2 linked regions of the Bradyrhizobium diazoefficiens genome follow. The protein of the gene in region 2 interacts with the protein of the main gene of each other region in a pairwise test. Links are inferred from orthologs where the notes say so. Each region holds a gene or a part of one and is shown on either strand. Other genes may lie near its edges. The genes, in order: JJE66_RS11175 and def.

Region 1 (3,226 bases), 430 kb from region 2 along the record:
CGATGCCGTCGCGCGCCACCGTCTTGGCGTCGGGGGCGACGGAATCTTCGAGGTCCAGGATCAGGCCGTCGGCGGCGAGATTCCGCGCCTTCTCCAGCGCGCGCGGGTTGGAGCCCGGCATGAACAGATGGCTGCGGCGGGGGCGGGTCATGCTACGTTCCTTCCGGTTTCCTCGTCTCCATGATGACCGAAGCCGATAGCATCTGGGCTGCCTATTCGAAAGGCTTGTTCGCACCAGCGGTATATGATTAGGCATAGGCCATGATGACATTCCCGAAGCAATTGCTGGACGGCTACAAGGCCTTCGCCACGCAGCGGCTGCCGACCGAGCAGAGCCGCTACCGCGAGCTGTCGGTGAAGGGGCAGTTCCCGGAAGTGATGGTGATCGGCTGCTGCGATTCCCGCGTCTCGCCCGAGGTGATCTTCGACGTCGGGCCCGGCGAGTTGTTCGTGATGCGCAACATCGCCAATTTGGTGCCGGTGTATCAGCCCGATGCCAATGCGCATGGCGTTTCGGCTGCGCTCGAATATGCGGTGACCGTGCTCAAGGTAAAGCACATCGTGGTGCTCGGGCACGCGCAATGCGGTGGCATCCGCGCCTTCGTCGACAAGATCGAGCCGCTCACGCCGGGCGACTTTATCGGCAAATGGATGCAGATGTTCATCAAGCCGGGCGAAGTGGTCGAGCAGCGCGACCACGAGACCATGGCGCAATTCGTCGAGCGCATCGAGAAGGCCGCGGTGTTCCGCAGCCTGGAAAACCTGATGACGTTCCCGTTCGTGCAGAAAGCGGTCGACAGCGGCCAGATGCAGACCCACGGCGCCTATTTCGGCGTCGCGGAGGGATCGCTGTTCGTGCTGGACAAGGACGCGAAGGAATTTCGCAGCGTCAGGGACGCGGCATAGCTCGGCTGCGTAGGGTGGGTTAGCCGAAGGCGTAACCCACCTCTTTAATCTCCGCGGTCGCAGAAGTGGTGGGTTACGCCGAGCGGTCTGCGCTTCGCGCAGTCCGCAGGGCTAACCCACCCTACGAGACCTTCTTTACGCCGCCTTCTTCTTCGCGGCTATCAGCTTGCGGTTGATCAGCACTTCCGCGATCTGAATCGCGTTGAGGGCGGCGCCCTTGCGCAGATTGTCGGACACGCACCAGAGAACGAGGCCGTTCTCCACCGTCGCGTCCTCCCGGATACGGCTGATATAGGTCGCGTCCTCGCCGGCCGCCTCATACGGCGTGGCGTAGCCGCCGGGTTCGTGCTTGTCGATGACGAGACAGCCGGGCGCCTTGCGCAGGATGTCGCGCGCTTCGTCGGCGCTGATCGGGTCCTCGAACTCGATGTTGACGGCTTCGGAGTGGCCGACGAACACCGGCACGCGTACGCAGGTCGCGGAGAGCTTGATCTTGGGATCAAGAATCTTCTTGGTCTCCATCATCATCTTCCACTCTTCCTTGGTGTAGCCGTCCTCCATGAAGACGTCGATCTGGGGGATGACGTTGAAGGCGATGCGCGCGGGGAATTTCTTGTTGACCAGTTCCTGGTTGGTGTAGACGGCCTTGGTCTGCGAGAACAATTCGTCCATCGCATCCTTGCCGGCACCCGACACCGATTGATAGGTCGAGACCACGACGCGCTTGATGGTCGCCTTGTCGTGCAGCGGCTTCAGCGCGACCACGAGCTGCGCGGTCGAGCAGTTCGGGTTGGCGATGATGTTCTTCTTCTTGAAGCCGGCGGTCGCATCCGCGTTCACTTCCGGCACGATCAGCGGGACGTCCGGATCCATGCGGAAGGCCGAGGAATTATCGATCACGACCGCGCCGGCGGCGCCGATCTTCGGCGACCATTCCTTCGACACTTCGCCGCCCGCCGACATCAGGCAGATGTCGACATCGGAGAAATCATAGTGCTCGAGCGCCTTGCACTTCAGGGTGCGGTCGCCATAGGAGACCTCGACGCCGACGCTGCGGCGCGACGCCAGCGCCACGACCTCGTCCGCGGGGAATTTGCGCTCATCGAGGATGCCCAGCATTTCCCGTCCGACATTGCCGGTCGCGCCGACGACTGCGACTTTGTAACCCATCGTTCACTCTCCGATGAAAAAGGCCTTCCCTCGAGCTGACGCTTAAACAGGAAGAGCAGCGCTTCTATGCGAGAACCGGCCTCAAGACAACGTTGGACCATGCGTGAAGGCCGTGGATGCAGTCGCCTGAGGCCGGCACGGCCGCAACTTCCACCCAGATCCATCTGGCGCTCGCCAATTTCGCCGACGAAATCGTCGGCACGCTGGCGCACCTGTTTGCCTATGTGGGGGCGCTGGTCCTGTTTGCCATCCTCGCGCTCGCGGGTCTCGACCAGCTACCGGATTTGCGCGACGATGAGTCCGTTTCGAGGCCGGGCTGGGCCGAGGCCTCCCGCTCGCATCCGGCCTTCGCCCTCAGTCGGCCTGAATCATCAGAAAAAACAGCGCCTTACACGATCTTCCGGCATCCCGAAGGAGGCCGCCGCGACGTGATGCGCTGGACCGGCGACGCCGACAAGCCGGTGGCTGAGCTCGAAATCTACCGGGAAGGCAGCGAGTTCGACGTGACGCGTCCGGCGACCGCAGACCTGGCTGTCCGGATGCGCCTCGACCCGACCGCCTCGCTCGAACAGGCCGGCATGATCGACACCAAATTTGGCCCCGTCGCCCTGTTCCGGCCGACCGGCACGGCAGAGGGGACACTGGCCTGCCTCGGCTACCTCAAGCGCAACGAGGAGCCCGGCTTGCAGATCTCCGGCTTCTCCTGCCAGAGCGACACCATGCCGGCCCGGCGTGCGGCGATCGCCTGCACGCTGAACCGGCTGACGCTGCTGACGTCCGGCAACGAGCCGAAGCTGGCGGAATTCTTCGCCCATGCGGAGCTGAAGCGCCGCTCCTGCGACGCAGGCGGCTCGGCGGACTGGCTGCTGGGCGCCGCGAACGCGCAATTGCGCGGCGCGCTTTGAGGCGCATCAAGCTCAAGTGGCTGGTATTCATGCAACTTTTGCCGGCGCACACGATTATTCCGGGCTGGTGTGACTGAATTGACCTAGTTGCGGCTGCCCCGTCCGGGCTAGTATGGGGTCGAAATCGACTGGCGGCTTGCCGCCTGAAGGGGACGTGATGACGAAATTCTCTGCCGCGAACACATTGGCTGCCTGGGTTGCGGCGGGCGCCGTGGTTGCTGTGGCCTTCGCTGCGCCGGCTTCGG
Region 2 (3,301 bases):
GGAAGATTCGTGGATGGCCGGGACAAGCCCGGCCATGACGGCGTGGAATCACTCCCCCGCCTGGAGCTTCCTCGGAAACAGCTCGGGCGCACCCGTAGTCACCAGCCGCGGACCCTCCGGCGCGTCTGTCTTGCTGAAATCGAGTTCCTCGATTCGCCCTGCGCGCTTCTCGATCTTGTCGGCGGAGATCAGGATCTGGCGGACGTCCTCGTTCGCGTCGGCAAAGTGCTTCTGCAATTTGAGCACGCGCTCGCGCAGGCGGCCGAGATCGTCGCCGAGCTTGATCACTTCGGTCTGGATCTGGTCGGCGGCATCGCGCATGCGCGCGTCCTTCATGATCTGCTGCATCACCTGGATCGCCAGCATCAGCAGCGAGGGTGACACCAGCACGACTTTGGCGCGATAGGCCTTCTGGATCACGTCGTCGAACCCGTCATGGATCTCGGCGTAGACCGATTCCGACGGCACGAACATCAGCGCCATTTCCTGGGTCTCGCCGGTGACGAGGTATTTTTCAGCGATGTCGCTGACATGCTTCATCACGTCGCCGCGCAGCCGCTGCGTGGCGAGGCGCTTCTCCTCGTCGGTGCGGGCGTCGTGCAGCGCGGTCATCGCCTCCAGCGGGAATTTCGCGTCGATGCAGAGCGGGCGCTGGTCGGGCAGGAACACGACGCAGTCCGGCCGCTTGCCGGTCGAGAGCGTGAACTGGAATTCGTACGCACCCTTCGGCAGGCCGTCCTGGACGATCGCCTCCATCCGCGCCTGGCCAAAGGCACCGCGCGACTGCTTGTTGGCGAGCACGTCGCGCAAGGTCGTGACCTGCGTGGTGAGATCGGTGAGGTTCTTGTGCGCGTTGTCGATGATGCCGAGCCGTTCGTGCAGCGCGCGCAGGCTCTCCATGGTGTTGCGGGTCGAGTGCTCCATGGACTGGCCGACCCGATGGGTCACCGAATCCAGCCGCTCGTTGACCGCGCGCGCCATCTCGGCCTGGCGGCCGGCCAGCGTCTGGGTCATGGCGTCGGCGCGGCCGACGGCTTCGCTCTGGGCACGCAGCACCTGGCTCAGGCGCTCCTCGAGCTCGTCGGCCCGGATCGCATTGGCCATCGCGAGTTCCGCGCCGCGGCTCCCGGATCGCGCGATCACCACGGCGATCACCACCAGCAGGATGAGGACGAGGGCGCCGAAGCCGGTCAGCGCATCGATCGTGCGCACCGGCCAGTCGCCGAGCATGAAAATGATCTCGTTCATGCACGTCCTTGTAGCCGATTCGTCCGGCCGCACGAACGAATAGCGAACATTTATGGTCAATGCTCCCCTAATTTTTGTGGTTAACGAAACCCTAAGTTTTATGGTTACCAAACCCTTAACAGGTTCCTGGCCGCATTGACCGCTTTCCCCATGCAGCTTAAATCGCCCGCCATGGCCCTCAGAGAAATCATCATCCTGCCCGACAAGCAGCTGCGTCTGGTCTCCAAGCCGATCGAGAAGGTCACGCCGGAGATCCGCAAGCTTGCCGACGACATGTTCGAAACCATGTACGACGCACCCGGTATCGGGCTTGCGGCGATCCAGATCGCGCAGCCGCTGCGGCTGATCACCATGGACCTCGCCAAGCCCGACCAGGACGGCGAGACCAAGCCGGAGCCGCGCGTCTTCATCAACCCCGAGATCATCGCCGCCTCCGAGGATTTGTCGGTCTACGAGGAAGGCTGCCTGTCGATTCCCGAATATTACGAGGAGGTCGAGCGGCCGGCGAAGGTGCGCGTGCGCTTCACCGATTTGGACGGCAAGGTGCACGAAGAGGACGCCGAAGGCCTGTACGCGACCTGCATCCAGCACGAGATCGACCATCTCAACGGCGTGCTGTTCGTCGACTATCTGTCGAAGCTCAAGCGCGACCGCGTCATCAAGAAGTTCGAGAAAGCCGCCAAGCGCGCGGAGGAGTAAGCGCTGCAGATGCCTCTCCGCCTGATCTTCATGGGCACGCCCGATTTCTCCGTGCCGACGCTGCTCGAGCTGGTCGCGCACGGCCACGAGATCGTGGCCGTCTACACCCGCGCGCCGAAGCCGGGCGGGCGGCGCGGACTGCAATTGCAGCCAACTCCGGTTGAAGAAGCTGCGCGAAAACTCGGCGTGCCGGTGCTGACGCCGAAAACGTTGAAAACGCCGGAAGCGCTGGAAGAATTCCGCGCCTTCGACGCCGATGCCGCCGTCGTCGTCGCCTATGGCATGATCCTGCCGCAGGCCATCCTCGATGCGCCGAAGCTCGGCTGCTACAATCTGCACGCTTCGTTGTTGCCGCGCTGGCGCGGTGCTGCGCCCATCAACCGCGCAATCATGGCGGGCGATGCCGAGAGCGGCGTGATGGTGATGAAGATGGATGTCGGCCTCGACACCGGCGACGTCGCCATGGCCGAGCGTCTCACGATCACGGACGACATGACCGCGGTCGATCTGCACGATCATCTGTCCCGGCTCGGTGCGGATCTGATGGTGCGTGCCATGGCGGCGCTCGACCGCGGCGGACTTCAGCTCAAGAAGCAGAGCGAAGAGGGGGCCACCTATGCCGCCAAGATCGACAAGGCGGAGGCGCGGATCGACTGGAGCAGGCCGGCGCACGCTGTGCTGCGCCACATCCATGGCCTGTCGCCGTTCCCCGGCGCCTGGGCGGAGCTTGCCGGTGTCAGCGAGAATGCGCGCGTGAAAATCCTGCGCTGCGAGCTTGCGAAGGGCTCCGGCGCCCCCGGTGAGGTGCTCGACGATCAGCTCACCATAGCCTGCGGTGAGGGCGCGATCCGCATTCTCGAGCTGCAGCGCGAGGGCAAGGCCCGGATGCAAGCCATCGATTTCCTGCGCGGCGTGAAAGTCGAGCCGCCGATGCGGCTCGACTGATGCCCCGCTACAAGCTCACCATCGAATATGACGGCGCACCGTTCTTCGGCTGGCAGGTGCAGGACACGCTGCCCTCGGTGCAGGGCGCGCTCGAAGCGGCGGTCAAGGCGATGACCGGTGCGGATTTGCGCGTGCACGGCGCCGGCCGCACCGATGCCGGTGTGCATGCGCGCGGCCAGGTCGCGCATGTCGACATCGAGAAGCAGTTTCCGCCGGGCCGTTTTCGCGATGGGCTCAACGCGCATCTGCGCCCGCATCCGATTGCGGTGCTGGAGGCTGAGGTCGTGCCTGATACCTTCGAGGCGCGCTTCTCGGCCGTGAAACGCCACTATCGCTACCGCGTCGTCAACACCCGCGCCAATCTCGCGCTCGACATCGGCCACGCCTGGCGCGTACCGCGCCGGCTCGA

The links.
Region 1: the proteins of def (region 2) and JJE66_RS11175 interact in binary tests that used the Escherichia coli proteins (3 or more experiments, as listed by UniProt). The link is inferred for Bradyrhizobium diazoefficiens from one-to-one orthologs.

What each region holds. Positions count from the first base shown.
Region 1 is NZ_JAENXS010000001.1:2,371,627-2,374,852, reverse strand. Bases 60-2,970 are described here. They hold JJE66_RS11175 (aspartate-semialdehyde dehydrogenase), read right to left. Parts: upstream 2,077-2,970; coding sequence 1,042-2,076; downstream 60-1,041. Other genes in these bases: JJE66_RS11170 (hypothetical protein), read left to right, coding at 2,193-2,970; JJE66_RS11180 (carbonic anhydrase), read left to right, coding at 262-906; JJE66_RS11185 (CoA ester lyase), read right to left, coding at 60-151. Outside these bases: more of JJE66_RS11185, read right to left, coding at 1-59; more of JJE66_RS11170, read left to right, coding at 2,971-2,981; JJE66_RS11165 (hypothetical protein), read left to right, coding at 3,094-3,226.
Region 2 is NZ_JAENXS010000001.1:2,799,423-2,802,723, forward strand. Bases 198-3,183 are described here. They hold def (peptide deformylase), read left to right. Parts: upstream 198-1,419; coding sequence 1,420-1,947; downstream 1,948-3,183. Other genes in these bases: JJE66_RS13170 (DNA recombination protein RmuC), read right to left, coding at 198-1,248; fmt (methionyl-tRNA formyltransferase), read left to right, coding at 1,957-2,892; truA (tRNA pseudouridine(38-40) synthase TruA), read left to right, coding at 2,892-3,183. Also shown: more of JJE66_RS13170, read right to left, coding at 49-197; more of truA, read left to right, coding at 3,184-3,301. UniProt on the Escherichia coli protein: Removes the formyl group from the N-terminal Met of newly synthesized proteins. Requires at least a dipeptide for an efficient rate of reaction. N-terminal L-methionine is a prerequisite for activity but the enzyme has broad specificity at other positions.